DNA from 4 places in the Mesorhizobium sp. CA10 genome. Region 3 is predicted to be linked to each of the others. Evidence: predicted binding sites of a transcription regulator. Region 3 holds the regulator's gene; each other region holds the start of a gene.

Region 1 (4,172 bases), on a different contig from region 3:
GTGCCCGTTTCCGCCGCCGATCCATGGTCCACGCTTTCCAGCTATGCCCATTTCCACCCGCTCTCGCGCCGCACCCGCTTGCGCTATGGCGAGGAGAACATCCTGGCGCGGGTTTCGGCACGCTCAGACGGCCGCTTCCAGGTGGTGCTGGAGGCGCCGCATGATGCGGTGAACACGCATGATTTGAGGACCATGCCGCATGCCGCCCGCTGGCCCGGCCATGTCACCGTCTTCGAGGGCGCGGTCGGCTATACGTTCACGGTCCCCGATCCGCTCGCCAAGGCCGACGAGGCGGGAGCCGCCTCAAGCAGCCTGCGCGCGCCGATGCCGGGGCTGGTCAAGCTGGTGCGCGCCGCGGCGGGCGATGCCGTGATCAAGGGCCAGCCGCTTTTGATCCTCGAAGCGATGAAGATGGAGCACATGATCGCCGCCCCACATGACGGCGTGATCGCCGAGATCGCGGCAGAGGGCGCGCAGGTCAGCGACGGCACGGTGCTGGTGCGGTTTGCGGAGAATGGGCAGGGCTGAGGCGGCTGTTCGATTGTCTCGTTAACGAGACAAAATAATTAGGTATGGCGGGGACAACAATCTCCCCTGCACGTCAATGCCGCAGCACAAACGGAAATGGCCGGGCTCGTCCCGGCCATTCCCTTGATTCTTGCAGAACCGATTACGGCTTGATCGGCGCGTATTTGCCGTCGTGCCATTGGTTGATGTCGTAGCTGGCGTTCTTCAGATCGCCCTTCTCGTCGAAGATGACATCGCCGACCACGGTGCTGATCGGCTTGCCGTCCTTGAGCGCCTCGGCGACCTTGGCCGGATCGTCGGTGCCGGCGCGCTTGACGCCTTCGGCCACAGCCTGGATCACGGCATAGGAGAACAGCGTGAAGCCTTCGGGCGTGAAGCCGCCGGCCTTGATCTTGGCGACCGCGTCCTTCGCTTCGGGCTTGGCCTGCGGGTCCGACGGGAAGACGAACATGGTGCCTTCACCGGCCGGGCCGGCAACCTGCCAGAATTCCGGCGAAGCGATCGAGTCCGGCATGATCAGCTGGAACTTGACGTTCTGCTCGGCCGCCTGACGCAGGATCAGGCCCGCCTCGGGGTGATAGCCGCCGAAATAGACGACGTCGGCCTTCAGTTCCTTCAGCTTGGTGACGAGGGCCGAATAATCCTTCTCGCCGGCATTGATGCCTTCGTAGTCGACTTCCTTGAGACCGCCGGCATTCATCGTCGCCTTCACGGCGTCGGCAACGCCCTGGCCGTAGGCGCTCTTGTCGTGCAGGACGACGACATTCTTGCCGGCGTATTTCTTGGCGATCCAGGGGCCGATGAAGGCGCCCTGCGCGTCGTCACGCGTGTAGAGGCGCATGATGGTCGGCCAGCCGGCCTTGGCGGCGGCGTCGGTCAGCACCGGGTTGGACGAGGCGGGGCTCATCATCAGCGTGCCGGCTTCGGCATAGACGGCCGAGGCCGGAATGCTGGAGCCCGAGCAGGCATGGCCATCGACGAATTTGACGCCGTTGGCGACGATGCGGTTGGCGACCGAGACCGCCTGCTTCGGATCGCACTGGTCGTCTTCGATGTCGAGCTTGATCTGGGAGCCGTTGACGCCGCCAGCCGCATTGATCGCGTCGGCGGCGGCCTGCGCGCCCTGCTTGAACTGGTCACCGATGGTGGCGAGCTGGCCGGTCATGGGGCCGACCACCGAAATGGTGATGTCGTCGGCGAAGGCAACCGGGGCGCTCATCATCAGGCCAAAAGCGGCCGCGCTCAAAATACCCAATTTTTTCATGACTATAAGAACTCCTCCACTTGCGCGTGCCGATCCGGCCGCGCTTCTTCCACAGAGCCGGGACAATTTCACCCTTCGCCGAAACTGTCGAGAGGACAGTGAGGCCGGCTTTGGTTCATTCCGACGAGGATTTCTTGGGCCACGCGCCTGATTACCAAGCGTAATTCAAAAAGCCGCGCCGACCTTGTTTCGGTCGGTCACGGCTTTTGCAGTCGAGCTCCCCAGACGCCCCCGCGCCTGAAACCCGCTCGCTTCCCTGTTTTTTGCGTGGCTTCGGTTGTCTCAACCCGCCACGTTCTCGTTCTTCTTGACCGGCCGTCTTTTCGCGGCCTTGTCCCGATGAGCTCTGAGCGCTACGCGCTGAGGATCAGTGCATCGTCATCCATTCGCGGGCTTCGCGCAGCGCCGTGGCGATCTCGATCTTCGACATGGTGACCGACAGTTCCGAGCGCAGCTCGGCGGCGCGGGCCGAGCCCTTGATCGCGGCGATGTTGAACCATTTGTGGGCGGCAACGACATCGGTCTCGCAATCGCGGCCCGTCGCATACATCATGCCCAGTTCGAAAAGAATGTCGGCCTGGGCAGTTGCCCCCATGGCGCCGAAGCCGTCTTCAAGCATTTCAAAGCGTGCCATTTCAATCCCCTGTCTGGCTCCCGAGAGCTGCCTCCTTTTCCCTTGGTATCCCCTCGGGGCGAGCCGCTCTTTCGATGCTTTCGAGGATGACGGCTGGCCTTGAATCCGTCGTTAAATGGCTTGCTTAATTTGAGGAAAACAAAGCTAAAACAAGAGGTAAACGCGGAAAACCGTTAAGCATGGGAATCCAGCGTTTCAGCCATTTTGCGTCAAATTCGATGAAAATTGCGGGCAGCGGAATCAAGACTTCGCTAACCACGGAAACCGAAGCGTTTTTCGATCGCGTTTATTTTCAGTCGGCCGCGCGGCGAAAATCCTTGCAACCTTCCGTGGCGGCACCGCTTTCGTTTTGGCGGCGGCTGGATTAGCTTTACCTTTGCGTAAGGGGCAGGAAGGCGGACTGGAGCCCGCCGCAACCCCATAGGGAGGTGGACACGATGTTTCGAAAGCTGACTCTGGCCCTGGCGGCCACCTTGATCATGGCGGGCGCCGCATGCGCCGACCCGATCGAAGGCAACTGGAAGACGCAGGCCGGCGACACCGCGGCGATCGGCGGGAGCGGTTCTTTCTCGATCACGCTCAAGACCGGCAAATACGCCGGCAAGACGATCGGCTCGCTGAAGGCAGCCGGCGACAACAAATATGCCGGCAGCATCACCGACCCGGCAAACGACAAGACCTATTCCGGCAAGGCGACGCTCTCGGGCACCGCGCTCAAGATGAGCGGCTGCGTGCTCGGCGGCCTGATCTGCAAGAGCCAGACCTGGCACAAGCTCTGAGCGCCAACTCCCGACCATACGAGACGGCCAAGGGTGTTTCACCGTTTTTGCGGAACGGTGAAACGCCCTATTTCTTTGTTTGACGCAATCCCGGACGGAAAACCGCTCACACTTTTCCTGGAATTGCGTCTTTGTTTGACGCAACCCCGGACGGAAAACCGCTCACACTTTTCCTGAATTGCTCTACGCGGCCCCGTTTTCTTTTTGCAGCGACAGCGCTCCGCCGCGCTGTGGCACCGGCGCGCGTGCAAGACCCTCATAAATCAATTTGAACCGCAGATGAATACCGGTCTCAGAACCGGTTCAGAGGCCGTCAGGCATTTTCTCCCGCATTGAAGGAGAGAGAAATGCTTGCCCGTCGCTTCACCATCGTCTGCCTGCTGATGAGCCTGTTCGGCATGCTCTTCGCCATCCTGGTGGCGGAGGCCGGTCATTCGGCACGCCCTTGGGAACGGCCGGTGCCCGCATTGTCGGCCTTGTGAACCAAATCGAGCGCTGAAACGACAAAGCTTAAAATCGACCAAGCTGGAAACCGGGATACCACCAAAATGAACCGCATCGCCGACAATGCAACGAAGATCCTCCGGCTGCTGCCGCGGGCGATGCTTATCCTGATGCTGCTGGCAGCCCCGGTGCTGGCGGTGCCGATGATGCGGGCCGATACAAGCCATAGGATCGAGGCGCCGCCGCACAAGAACACCAGCGTAGGCTTCGTGTTGCTGATCAGCCTGCAGCGGGGGTAGGTGTGACGATATTCAGGTGAGGCCGGCCTGCGAAACGCGGCTTCCTGCGCTTCCGGTGCTCAAGTACGAAAAGTACGCTGCGCTCCGGTTCTCGGAATCCACCTTTCTCGACTCGGCCTGACCTGAATCAGGTCACACCTTGAATTGGAGCGATAACAAAAATCTCCAGCTGGGTTGCGGTTCCTGTCCGCTCACCCCTCCCAACCGCTCTTCCAAATCTCTAT
Region 2 (4,172 bases), on a different contig from region 3:
GCAGCACGATCAGATCCGGCTGCAACGCGTTGGCCTCCTCGGCAAGCGCTGCGATCCGTTCCGGCGTCATCCAGGGCCGGCAGGAGTGGATATCGGCAAGCGCCACGACGCGCAGCTTGAGCCCGGCCGGCCAGTGCGGCGGCGTCAATGTGTAGCGCTTCACATGGGTGAGCAGCATCGGCTCGATGCCGACCGCATAGGCGCTGAGCGACACCATAGCGAAGGCCGAGCCGCCGACAAGGCGCAGGAAAGCGCGTCTGGTGATCATAGGTCGCCCCAAGCCCTAGGACTGCGTCAGATAGCCTATCTTAAAGGATGCAATTGCGCCCTCAGTCGGGCCGAGGCGCGCAGATTCTGCGCAGATGGACCGTTGCGCCGCCGAAACGGCGAACAAATCTGCGTTACTCTTCCTGGAACAGGCTGATCTGCTGCTGGGCGATATCCTTCGGCGGGTCGAGACCGAGATGGCGCCAGGCGTTGGCGGTCAGCACGCGACCGCGCGGCGTGCGCTGGATGAAGCCCTGCTGGATCAGGTAAGGCTCGATGATGTCCTCGATCGCGTCGCGCGGCTCGGAGAGTCCGGCCGCGATCGTCTCGATGCCGACCGGGCCGCCGCCGAAATTGCGCGCGATCATCGACAGATAGCGGCGGTCGAGCGCGTCGAGGCCGAGCGCATCGACCTCCAGCCTGGTCAGCGCCTCGTCGGCGATCCTCCTGTCGACATGACCGTCGCCGGCGACCGAAGCAAAATCGCGCACCCGGCGCAGCAGTCTGCCGGCGATGCGCGGTGTGCCGCGCGCGCGGCGCGCGATCTCCACCGCCCCATCGTCGCCGAGCGGCATCGACAGGATGCGGGCGCCGCGGCGCACGATCTGCTCCAGCTCCTCGACCGTGTAGAAATTGAGCCGGACCGGAATGCCGAAACGATCGCGCAACGGATTGGTCAGCAGGCCGAGCCTCGTCGTTGCCGCGACCAGCGTGAAACGGGCAAGGTCGATCTTGACCGACCGCGCCGCCGGCCCCTCGCCGATGATGAGATCGAGCTGGAAATCCTCCATTGCCGGATAGAGGATTTCCTCGACCGCCGGGTTGAGGCGATGGATCTCGTCGATGAAAAGGACGTCGCGCTCCTCGAGATTGGTGAGCAGCGCGGCCAAATCGCCCGCCTTGGCGATGACCGGACCCGAGGTCGAGCGGAAATTGACGCCGAGCTCGCGCGCCATGATCTGCGCCAGCGTCGTCTTGCCGAGCCCCGGCGGCCCGACGAACAGCACATGGTCGAGCGCCTCGCCGCGGCTCTTGGCTGCATCGACGAAGACCTTCAGATTGGCACGCACCGCCGCCTGGCCGACGAATTCGTCGAGCGACTGCGGCCGCAAGGTCTGGTCGGCATCCTCGCCACGCTTGTCGGGGGCAATGAGGCGGGGCGAAAGGGTCATGCCGCCTTCCTTGCATAGGACCAATGGCGGGACAAGCGTCGCTTCACCGCGCCAGTTCCTTCAGGCCGAAGCGGATGAGCTTGGACGCATCCGCGCCCTCGCCGGCCGACTTCAGCGCCGCGGCAACCGCGTTCGCTGCGATGTCGCGCGAATAGCCGAGATTGACGAGCGCCGAGACCGCATCGGTGATCGGTGCGGCCGCGACGCCTTCGCCAAGCTCCTGCTTGAGCCCGATCGTACCGCTGGCCGCGCCCGCATAGGCAGGCGCCTTGGTGCGCAGTTCGGTGACGATGCGCTCGGCCACCTTCTTGCCGACGCCGGGCGCGCGCGAAACCATGGCGATGTCGCGCAGCGCGATCGCATTGGCGAGGTCGGCCGGCGCCAGCGTCGATAGGATGGCCAGCGCCACCTTGGCGCCGACGCCCTGGACATTGTTCATCAAGAGGCGAAACCACTCGCGCTCCAGCCCGGTCTGGAAGCCATAGAGCCGGATCATGTCCTCGCGCACATAGGTCTCGATGAACAGCACCACCGCCTCGCCGGGCGAGGGCAAGGCGGCCAGCGTGCGCGCCGAACAGTGCGCGACATAGCCGACGCCATGCACGTCGATGACGCAGCTATCTTCGTCGATCTCGTCCAGCGTGCCTTTCAGCTTGCCGATCATGATTGTCCCCTCACGCCAGCGCGGCCATGCGGTAGGCTGTGCTCGGGCGGTGATGCGCATGGCAGATGGCGATGGCCAGAGCGTCGGCGGCGTCGTCGGTGTCGAAGACAGCCTTCGGCATCAGCACCTTCACCATCATGTGGATCTGCTTCTTCTCGCCGTGGCCGACGCCGATAACCGCCTTCTTGACGGCATTGGGGGCATATTCGGCCACCACCAGCCCGGCGCGCGCCGGCACCAGCATGGCGATGCCGCGCGCCTGGCCGAGCTTCAGCGTCGCCGTCGCGTCCTTGTTGACGAAAGTCTGCTCGACCGCAGCCTCATGCGGCATGGCCTGGTGCAGCACCTCGGCCAAGCCATCATGCAGCTGGCAGAGTCTTGTCGCCAGCGACTCCTTCTCGTCGGACCGCACCGTGCCGGATGCGATGAAGCGCAGCGAATTGCCCACGCTGTCGATAATACCCCAACCGGTGCGCCTCAGGCCCGGATCGATGCCGATGATGCGAATCGCTTCCCCCATGCGCCAAGTCTAGCCGTGGCGGCAAGCGATGTCAGCAAAATGTGAACAAACCGGAAACAATTGCAATCTCGGCTATGCGCCGTTTCCGTACAACAACAGGGAGATGCCTAATTCGTCACGCGGCGGATGGTTTTCGACAGTCGCGTGAGAAATGCTGGCCTGGACGATGCGACCAGCTTCCACGCCAGGACTGCATTGCCCATGCGCCGCGGCAGGATTCCGATGCAAAGGAACCAGGCCGCCAGAGCAGCCCGACGCCGCCAGGATGCGTTCATTTCCAGGCTGGCGGCGGCGCCCGCTCTTGCCAGTCCCAGCCGGGAGTCGGTGGCGACCGGATGCTGGGGCTCGTCGACGCAGAGCGAAGCCAGCCGCTCTTCCAGATGCACCGGATCGCGAAGGCCGGCATCCGGCGGCACGGTCAAGCCGATCTCGGCCGCCCGGTCGGACAAGGCTTCGAGACGCCGGAAATCATGCTGCACGCGCCAACGCGCCCGCTCGGCAAGCTTTTCGGCAAAGATCGAATGATTGGAGCCGTGGATGCGGTAGGCGCCAAGGCAGGTATCGATGGATTTCACCTCTCCGTGCAGCGGCGCCAGGGTTGCGAGATAGCCGTCGGCGCCTTGCCGGAAATCGCTTTCAGGCATCGGCATTATCGTTTCCAGCGCCTCGCGGTCGAACGCCAGCCCGCTTGTCACCGTCGTACGGTACCGCCCCTTGCGCAGCAATTCCGGCACCACGTCGCCTGAATCGAACGGCTGTTCCGGCGGTGGAAAGACATCCTTGATATGCTGGTCCTCATCAACGAGATGCAATCTGAATTGCGCTTGGGCGACATCCGCATCCCACTCGTCCAGAACCTCGGAGACGGCGTTCGGATAGAGATAGTCGTCGGCGTCGAGGAAAAGGACGATCTCTCCGGTGCTCGCCTCGAACCCGGTATTGAACGCAGCCGCATGTCCGCCATTCCTGCGCCTGAGGCACGGACGTATTTTGTCGCCGTAGGATTCGATCACGGCCACCGATGCATCCGTCGATGCGTCGTCGACGACGACGACCTCGACATTTCGGTGGTCCTGCTCCAACGCGCTGTCGATGGCGCGTCCTAGAAACTGTTCGTAATTGTAGTTGGGGATGATGATCGATACCGGGATGCGGTCCAATGGCGAATGCACGGGGTCAAGCCTCGCAATCTGCTTTGGTCACAGTGACGGTGGTTTTCTTGCAGGACCGGCTCGGGTCGACCCGGCTGCGGCGAACGGCTCCAACTAGGGGCCTATCGCTTCAAGGCAAGTGTGATCTTTCCCGCGGAGGCCGGCATAGCCTTCAATACGATGACGGCCGCCGCAATATCGAAGAGCACTCGGAATCACAGGTGTCGACCTGCGCGCCGCTACCGCTATCGTTTTTTGCAAACGCGGGTTCAGCCGCGCGCGAACGCCGTGTTCAAAAGACTGATCTGGTCGGACACCGGATTGGCACGCCGGCTGGGCGCGTGCGTCTCGCTGATGACGCCGCCATAGATTTCCTCGTCCATGCGCCGCACCAGCGA
Region 3 (4,172 bases):
AGATGTCCTTCGCTGCCACCGCCGCCCTGGTCGGCGCCTATGCCGGCTTCGCCGACTATCGCGCCGGCAAAACGACCGCGCCGCCGGCAAAGCGTTCGTTTCTCGGGTTCCTATCGCGAAAACTGGCGATTGGAGCGGGTGGCGCCGCCGTGACGTCGCTCATCGCGGGCAGCGCGACATTGTTGTTTGCCATCTGGCACTTCCAGCGGGTGTCGCCGCTCAGCCTGCTGGCCAATCTGGCGGTCATGCCGATCGTCTCACTGATCGTCATCCCGTTCGCCGTGCTGAGCGCGCTGGCCATGCCCTTCGGCTTCGACGGTCCGTTCCTCTTTGTCATGGGCAAAGGCCTGACGGCGATGATCGCCATTTCGGCATGGATTTCCGAGCGCTCACCGGTCGACGCCGTGGGGCTGATCTCAATCCAGTCGGTGCTGCTGGCGACGGTCGCGCTGGTCATCGCGACGATGGCCACCACCTGGCTGAGGCTTGCCGCCGTACCTTTCGCGCTCGCTGCGCTGCTGGCCATTCCGCATGTCCGCACACCGGACGTGCTTATCTCGGAGGATGCGCATCTGGTGGCGATGCCGATCGGCGGCGGCGAGCTTGCCGTCAATCGCGAACGCTCCAACGAGTTCACCACCGACAACTGGAAACGGGCGCTGAAAGCCGAGGAGATCGTGCCGCCGGAAAGGTTCGCCAAAGATACGCTGGACATTGCCGATCCCGTCGACCTGCCGCCCGGCTCGCCCTTCTATTGCAGCGGCGATCTCTGCATCGGCCGGCATCCTTCCGGCGCGATCGTCGCGCTCGCCGAGACCCGCGACGCCGCCCGGCCGGCCTGCGGTTTCGCCGACCTCATCGTCATCAACGACGCCACGGCCTATAACCCATGCCGCGATCCGCGTGTGCTCGTCGTCACCAAGCGGCAGCTGGCGCGCGACGGCAGCGCCGCCGTTTTCTTCGATCCGCAATCGGCAACCGCGCGGCCAACCGTCCGCCACGCGGTCGTAGAACCATACCGACCCTGGCACGAGCAGCGAAAATACACGCGCGAGGCGAGGGGACTGGCGCCCTATAAGCAGCCGGAAAAACCAGCCGCCGCACCGGCCCAATAGACTGTCGTTCGGGCGAAGAAGGCCGGCCAGTTCTGCTCAGTAGCGGCGGATGAGTCCCACGAGCTTGCCTTGAACCTTGACCCGGTCCGGTCCGAAGATCCGGGTCTCATAGGCTGGGTTGGCGGCCTCGAGCGCGATCGAGGCACCCTTGCGGCGGAAACGCTTAAGCGTCGCCTCCTCATCGTCGACCAGCGCCACCACGATCTCACCCGGGCTTGCGGTGTTGGCATTGCGGATGATGACGGTGTCGCCATCGAAGATGCCGGCCTCGATCATCGAGTCGCCCTTGACCTCCAACGCGTAATACTCGCCGCCCATGATCATGTCCGGCGGCACCGAGATCGAATGCGTCTGGTGCTGGATGGCGTCAATCGGCACGCCGGCGGCGATGCGGCCCATCACCGGAATGGATACGGCCGCCGCGGCCTCGTCGTCATTGCTTGGCGTCGGGGTGCGCGATGGCGTCGTTGGCTTGACCTGGCGACTGAGATTGCCTTGGCCGCCTTGGATGATGCTCGGCGAAAACTTCTTCGCGGCATTCAGGCCAGGCGCGATCGAGTCGGGCAGGCGCAGCACTTCCAGCGCGCGCGCCCGGTTCGGCAGCCGGCGAATGAAGCCGCGTTCTTCCAGCGCCGTGATCAGCCGGTGGATGCCGGACTTGGAGGCAAGGTCGAGCGCCTCCTTCATCTCATCGAATGATGGAGGAATCCCGCTCTCCTTCAGGCGTTCATGGATGAACATCAGGAGTTCATGTTGTTTGCGCGTCAGCATCGGCGGCCCCCACGGGTTCTGAAACCAGAATCAGAAAAACAAACCCAGAACAAACACTATCTGTTCCAGTTGTGTTCCGCAACCGTTTAAAGTTTAGTGAATTTGTTAACGCTGCCGAAACAATGTCGCATCCGGTGATGCCTTGGCCGCCCTTGTAGGACAGCGGCATTGATTCCGCTCGATTTTGGAGCTTCGTTAAGCTGAAACAAGAGCCGACACGATCACGAAGCGGCGGATGGGATCACGTCGGCTCGTTCCGTAAGCGCGCCGCACCGTGAACGAAACGAATCCAAAATGCCAACCTTGGCGAAGTTCCGATCCGCAGTCTTCGCCGTCTATGGACCAGCTAACATAGGACCAAAGGTTCTTGCCCTGTCGCCGAGGGTGGTGAGACAACCCCCTTGGCCAGATCGAAACGGAGGGGGCAGCACAATGAGGGGAATTCCTGATCTCGCCGAAGTCGAGGCGATGGATGCCGCGGATCCGCTGCGCGCCATGCGCGATCGCTTCGTCTTGCCGGAAGACGTCATATACCTCGACGGCAATTCGCTGGGCGCTGCTTCGATCGACGCCTTCAGCGAGATCGAGACTGCCGCGAGGCAGGAATGGGCGCGGGATCTCATTCGCGCCTGGAACACCGCCGGCTGGTTCGATATGCCCATCGAGCTGGGTGACCAGCTAGGACGGCTGATCGGCGCGAAACCCGGCCAGACGGTCGTTTGCGACACGACTTCGATCAACATCTACAAGGTCCTGCATGCGGCACTTACAATGCGGCCCGAGCGTTCGGTGATCGTTGCCGAGGGCGACAGCTTTCCGACCGACCTCTACATGGCGGAAGGCGTCGCATCGACGCGGCCCGGCACGGTGCTGCGGCTCGAAGGCGCCGATGCCCCGACGATTGAGGAACTGGTCGACGATCGCGTCGCGGTCATCCTGGTCAACCACGTCAACTACAAATCCGGCCGGCTGCGCGACATGGCGGCGCTCACCCGCAAGGCTCATGAAGCCGGCGCGCTGATCGTCTGGGACCTCTGCCACACGGCGGGTGCGCTGCCGGTGGATCTCGACGGCTCTAATGCCGATTTCGCCATTGGCTGCACCTACAAGTATCTCAATGGCGGGCCGGGCTCGCCAGCCTTCATCTACGCCGCGAACCGCCACCACCGCGACATTCGCCAGCCGCTCAGCGGCTGGTGGGGCCATGCCCGGCCTTTCGCGTTCGAGCAGGGCTACGCCGCGGGCACGGGCATCCGGCGGTTCCTGTGCGGAACGCAGCCGGTGCTGTCGATGCGCGCGCTGAAAGGCGCGCTGGATATGTGGAACGATGTCGACATCAGGGCCGTGCGGGGAAAAAGCGTCGCGCTGACGGACCTGTTCATCCGGCTTGTCGAAGCCAAATGCGGCGGCTTCGGTCTTGAGCTGGAGAGCCCGCGCTCAGGCGCAGAACGCGGCAGCCAGGTATCGTTCGCCCATCCAAATGGCTACCAGGTGATGCGCGCCTTGATCGAGCGCGGCGTGATTGGCGATTTCCGCGCGCCATCCACCATTCGTTTCGGCTTCACGCCGCTCTATGTCGGTTACCGCGATGTCTGGAATGCGGTCGAGGTGCTGCAGGACATCCTGCGCACTGGCATCTGGCAAGACGCGCGCTTTGCCGTCAAAGCGACCGTTACCTGACTTTGAATCGGCGATGCCGAACAAACGACCTGATCGCGGAGGCACCGTTGCTGGGACATCGCATTGCCGACTGGGACGACGCCTACGCAAATGGCGCAAATATCGCGGGCGGCGACCGCTGGCCGGCGGCGTGGGATGGGCCGGCGCGGGCATTCCGCGAAAGGCTGCTGTCAGAGGGCAGGGCGCGGCTCGATGTTGTCTACGGCGAAGCGCCGCGCAATCGCTTCGACCTTTTTCTCCCGTCTGCGGCGCCAAAGGGGCTCGTTGTGTTCATCCACGGCGGTTATTGGATGGAGTCGGACAAGAGCTCCTGGTCGCATCTGGCTGGAGGCGCGATCGGCCGCGGCTTTGCCGTCGCCATGCCCTCCTACACGCTGTGCCCGCAGACCAGGATCAGCGGCATAGTCGGCGAGGTCGCTGCAGCGATCGAGAAGACGGCGTCCATGGTTGATGGTCCGTTGATGCTGACCGGGCACTCGGCCGGCGGGCATCTCGCCAGCCGGATGGTGACCACGGCCTCACCGCTATCATCCGATTTGGCGCGGCGCATACGCCAAGTGGTTTCGATTTCAGGCCTGCACGACCTTCGGCCGCTGATGTTCACAG
Region 4 (4,172 bases), on a different contig from region 3:
CTGGTCGGCGGCGCAATAGCCCCAGTTCACCAGATCGACCGTCTCTTCGCTGCCCAGGAAATGCAGCGAGGTGCCGATATCGGCAGGTGCGGTGGCGGCGGTCTGCACGAAGGTCGGCTCGGCCGTGTCGGGCTTGCTTGCGATCGACCAGAAGACGCCGCGCGTCGCCGCATAGCCGGGCCGGGTCGCGTCATTGGCCAGGCCACGATCGTCGGCGTCCTTGGCCGCCTGGAAGCGCGCCACCAGATCCCGGCGCCTGAGCGAGCGCACCTGGTTGTCGGTGGTGTCGAGCACGCGTTTCAACTGCGAGAACCAGTTCCGATAGCCGGCGCTCGAAGCCTGCCACGGCGCGCCGGCGTCGCTGACCAGCAGCCAGCGGCAGCGTTTCAGCGCCGGCTCGATGCCGTGATTGTCGTAGACGCCGCCATCGGTGAGCACGGCGCGCCGCGGCGGCACCGGCGGGCCGACAGAGGGGTCGAGCTTGTCGTTCTTCCACGCGAAGGGCGAGAGGTCGAGCCGCAGCGGCGACAGGAAAGGCGGGAAGGCCGAGGAGGCGGCAACCGCGAGAGCCACCGGCAGGTCGGCCTGGTAGGCGACGCCGATGCGATAGTCGGCGATATAGCGCCGCGACAGCCGGAACAGCGAGCCGGTGCCGAGATTGCTGGAGCAGAACACGAACCAGGGTTTTTCCGGCAGGCTCTTCAGCATCGGCCTTGAGCCGTCGAACAAATGTCTCTCGTAGCAGGCGGCGACTTCGCGCGCCGCGCTCGAAAGCGGGTTGAGCAGGCCTTTGAAGATCGCCGGCGCGTCGAGGAATACTTGCGAGAACTCCAGTATCCTGTTCAGATAGATATCGAAATTGGCGGCGACACCGTTGACGAAGGCGAAACGCGGCCAAAGTACCGCCAGCAGCCCGGCGGCTATCGAGCCGCCCGAGACCGAGCTTACCATGTCGAGTTTCTGGAGCAGCCCGGCCTCGTTGAGGCGGCATATCGCGCCAGCATGAAACAGCATGGCGCGGTAGCCGCCGCCCGACAGGCAGAGGCCGAGATCATAGCGCTCGGGCGCGCCGCCATGCGCGTCCGGTGGTGATCCAGCCGCAATCGGCTCCATCGCGGCCCCCTTTGCCTGTCCGTCCGGCGTCCTTAAGCCTGGCTTTGCGCAATCGAGCCCAGCACCGACATTCTTGCAAGTGGGGGAACGCGTAACTTCACAGATTGGAAATCGGCCCGCGCCGACGGACGGGGAGATTACCCGAAGCGGTTGGTACGCAGCGCACGGACGGCGCGTAGGCTTTCGTCAATCTCCAATGGCGCCAGAGGAGATGCCTCAGCCACTCACAGCTCCTTTTCGGCCAATTCCCTAAACCCGTCCGGCACTGAGCGCGGACCTTCCAGCGCTACCGTGCCGTAGCCGACCGCCTCCTTGCCGAAGCGCTGGCGGATCTTGTCCACCGCCCGGTCGGCGCCGAAGCGCGCGAGGCCTTTGCGGCTGCCGGGCCTCAGCTTCTCGTCCGCCAGCCCGAGCGGCAGTTCGAGCTGCAGCTCGGCATGTTCCTCCAGATGCGAGACAGAGATGGCGAGCAGCGAGATGTCCCTCTCGCCCGGATGGGCGGCAAGCACGCCGCGCACCAGTTCCTCGGCGATCTCCGCCAGCATCGCGGTCGCCTGGATCGGCTGGTCGAGCGTGATCGAGCGGCTCACAGCGCGCAGATCAGCGAAGCGAACCCGCACCGTCACTGTGCGCCCGGGCCGGTCCTTGGCGCGCAACCGGCTGGCCACGCGGTCGGCCAGATGCAGGAGCGTCGGCACGAAGACGCGCGGCACTGCCGGCTTCCTGCCGAGCGCCGATTGCGCGCCGGCAGAATGCGCGCGGCGGTGTGCCTCGAGTTTTCGCGGGTCGCGGTTCCAGGCGAGCGCGGCAAGCTTCTGGCCGGCGGCATGGCCGATCAGCCGCTCCAGCGCCCCGCTATGGGTGCGCGCCAATTGCCCGATCGTCTCGACACCGATCTCGGCCAGCCTGGCCTTGGTCGCCGGGCCGACACCCCACATCAGCGTGACAGGCAGGTCGTGCAGGAAGGCGAGCTCGCTGTCGGGCTCGACCACCACCAGCCCGTCGGGCTTGGCTACCTGCGAGGCGATCTTGGCCAGATGCTTCGTCCGCGCCACGCCGATCGAGATCGGCAGACCGAGCTCGGCCTTCACCCGCTCGCGGATTTTTCGCGCGATCTCTTGCGGCGATCCGAACAGATGCGTGCAGCCGGCGACGTCGGCAAAAGCCTCGTCGATCGAGATGCGCTCGACCGCCGGCGTGAAGTCGTCGAGCACCTTGATCGCGGCGTCGCCGAGGCGCTGGTATTCGGAAAAATGACCGCCGACGAAGATGAGCTGAGGGCAGAGCTCGCGCGCTTTGCGGCCCGGCATGCCGCCGCGCACGCCAAAGATTTTCGCCTCATAGGAGGCCGCCAGCACCACGCCTCCGCCGACGGTGATCGGCTTGCCACGCAATGACGGATCTAGCAGCTGCTCGACCGAGGCGTAGAAGGCGTCGAGGTCGGCATGCAGGATGGTGGCGGCCGCGGCGGTGTTCGTGGCGGCCATCGCGCGCTCCCATGGCCATTTGTGTGGCATTGCAGCATTAGCTGCGTCTTTTGTAAGGGGAATTAACGGAACATAAAGAGAACAAAAGAAGCTCTCTGTCAAGCCACCACGCTTGGCCGTGCAGGTTTCCACAACTGGGGGCGCAGCCACAGATAGAACGCCGGTTGTGCGCATGACCTTTGCGCGGGACACGCCGCCGCAGCATGAGGAGGGATCGCCTCGCGAGGCGGTCCCTCCTTCGCTTCTGAACGTAAATTGCGACTGTCTGCGCTATGCCGGCTTGGCGTATTCTTCGGCGCTCAGCACCTCGATGCATTGGAACGGCTGGTTGCCTTCCACCCAGGCGTCGTGGCCGGGCGGGATGGTGTAGGAAGTGCCCGCCTCGATGGTCTTTTGCGTGCCGTCGGTCATCCGTACTGTGATCGAGCCGGACACGGCATAGCCGACATGCGAGACCTGGCAGCTGTCGGTCTTGACCACCGGCTTCACGCATTCGGACCATTTCCAGCCCGGCTGCATGTTCATCCGCCCGAGCGTATAGCCCGGGAGCCGGACGATCTCGACACGCGTCTTGGCGGGCGCGCGGACCTCATCGGGATTGTTGTGCGATTTGGATTCGAGTTTCGTCACCTTCATTGCAACTTCGGCCATGGTATCCCTCCCATGTGTGAAGCGGCGCCTGACGTTGCGATCGTCGGCGACCGCGAGTGTATTCATAAGCCTTATTATGAGCGATTGCTAATTAATAGAGGTGACCGCGAGCTCAGCCGAACACTTGGCGCATTGTCGTGGAAGGTGGATATTCCAGGCCCTCGGGCGACGGTCCCGGGCCATCTTCGGACCGAAGTCCCATCGCACGAACGCAGAGGCCCGACACGCCTATTTTCAGGAAACAACGACGGCACCAAAATCATTGGCTAGCAAGCCGCCGGACAAAGTCCCTTCATCGGCGGTTGACCACGGCGTGCCCGCTATTCCTGCGATATGGCGGGCACGCCTTTCCCTGAAACCGCTCCTGGAGTTGAGGGCCGTGCAACCCGGTAAGATGATCGCCAATCTGTTTGCCGCACTGCTTCTGGCCGGCCTGGTCGGCGGCGTCTTCTTCGTCTTCGGCAGGCCGCTCTGGCCCGAGCGCCAGGCCCGTATGGTGATCCTTCTCCCGGTCGATACGATTGCGACCGGATCGCTGCGCCGAGCCTGCCTCGAGCCATGCCTGCCGGCCCGCTTCGACCTCAAGCTCGCGCCCGCCAGGCCGCGCGGATGAAGCCGGGCGCGGGAACCAGTCCGCGCCCCGGGCCGTTGACGGAGCGAAGGGATGGCGCTGGCGGAGGCCGCCATGGACAATTTCGAACTCATCGATCTTCTGTGCGTCATCGACGCCTGCGTGAGCGACCGTTCGGCCGGCCGTATCGTGCCGATGTCCAGGGCCGTCGAGGAGTTGCGCGTCCTGACCGGCGATTTCGTCTCGTCGGATGAGGATGCGGCCAACGCCTTGACGCAGGTCGCTCTCAAGCGCGGCTGCGCCGTGCTCTTCGACGAGCGAGCGGGTGCGGATATTGTCGGCTAGGCGCA

What was found. Region 3 encodes LexA, which represses DNA repair genes until DNA is damaged. Its sites were predicted from a motif close to TGTTCNNNNTGTGTTCNG; they were not measured.
Region 1: a site for LexA is predicted at 2,561-2,578, ahead of LB535_RS24990 (sel1 repeat family protein). Genes of this name have one in related genera too.
Region 2: a site for LexA is predicted at 2,665-2,682, ahead of ruvC (crossover junction endodeoxyribonuclease RuvC). Genes of this name have one in related genera too.
Region 4: a site for LexA is predicted at 2,667-2,684, ahead of dinB (DNA polymerase IV). Genes of this name have one in related genera too.

Annotation. Positions count from the first base shown of each region.
Region 1 covers NZ_JAIUHV010000014.1:117,785-121,956, reverse strand. The annotation lists gene LB535_RS25000 (acetyl/propionyl/methylcrotonyl-CoA carboxylase subunit alpha) at 1-528, shown strand, start outside; gene LB535_RS24995 (ABC transporter substrate-binding protein) at 671-1,792, opposite strand; gene LB535_RS24990 (sel1 repeat family protein) at 2,160-2,426, opposite strand; gene LB535_RS24985 (hypothetical protein) at 2,606-2,794, shown strand; gene LB535_RS24980 (DUF2147 domain-containing protein) at 2,864-3,205, shown strand; gene LB535_RS28900 (hypothetical protein) at 3,553-3,687, shown strand; gene LB535_RS24975 (hypothetical protein) at 3,754-3,948, shown strand.
Region 2 covers NZ_JAIUHV010000010.1:214,765-218,936, reverse strand. The annotation lists gene LB535_RS21370 (metallophosphoesterase) at 1-268, opposite strand, end outside; gene ruvB (Holliday junction branch migration DNA helicase RuvB) at 402-1,439, opposite strand; gene ruvA (Holliday junction branch migration protein RuvA) at 1,483-2,103, opposite strand; gene ruvC (crossover junction endodeoxyribonuclease RuvC) at 2,114-2,623, opposite strand; gene LB535_RS21350 (glycosyltransferase family 2 protein) at 2,731-3,795, opposite strand; gene LB535_RS21345 (DUF1465 family protein) at 4,044-4,172, opposite strand, start outside.
Region 3 covers NZ_JAIUHV010000003.1:612,454-616,625, forward strand. The annotation lists gene LB535_RS09975 (ComEC/Rec2 family competence protein) at 1-1,115, shown strand, start outside; gene lexA (transcriptional repressor LexA) at 1,152-1,886, opposite strand; gene kynU (kynureninase) at 2,319-3,566, shown strand; gene LB535_RS09990 (alpha/beta hydrolase) at 3,614-4,172, shown strand, end outside.
Region 4 covers NZ_JAIUHV010000004.1:43,951-48,122, forward strand. The annotation lists gene LB535_RS10415 (patatin-like phospholipase family protein) at 1-1,113, opposite strand, end outside; gene dinB (DNA polymerase IV) at 1,338-2,600, opposite strand; gene LB535_RS10425 (cupin domain-containing protein) at 2,871-3,251, opposite strand; gene LB535_RS10430 (polymerase) at 3,631-3,864, shown strand; gene LB535_RS10435 (hypothetical protein) at 3,937-4,167, shown strand.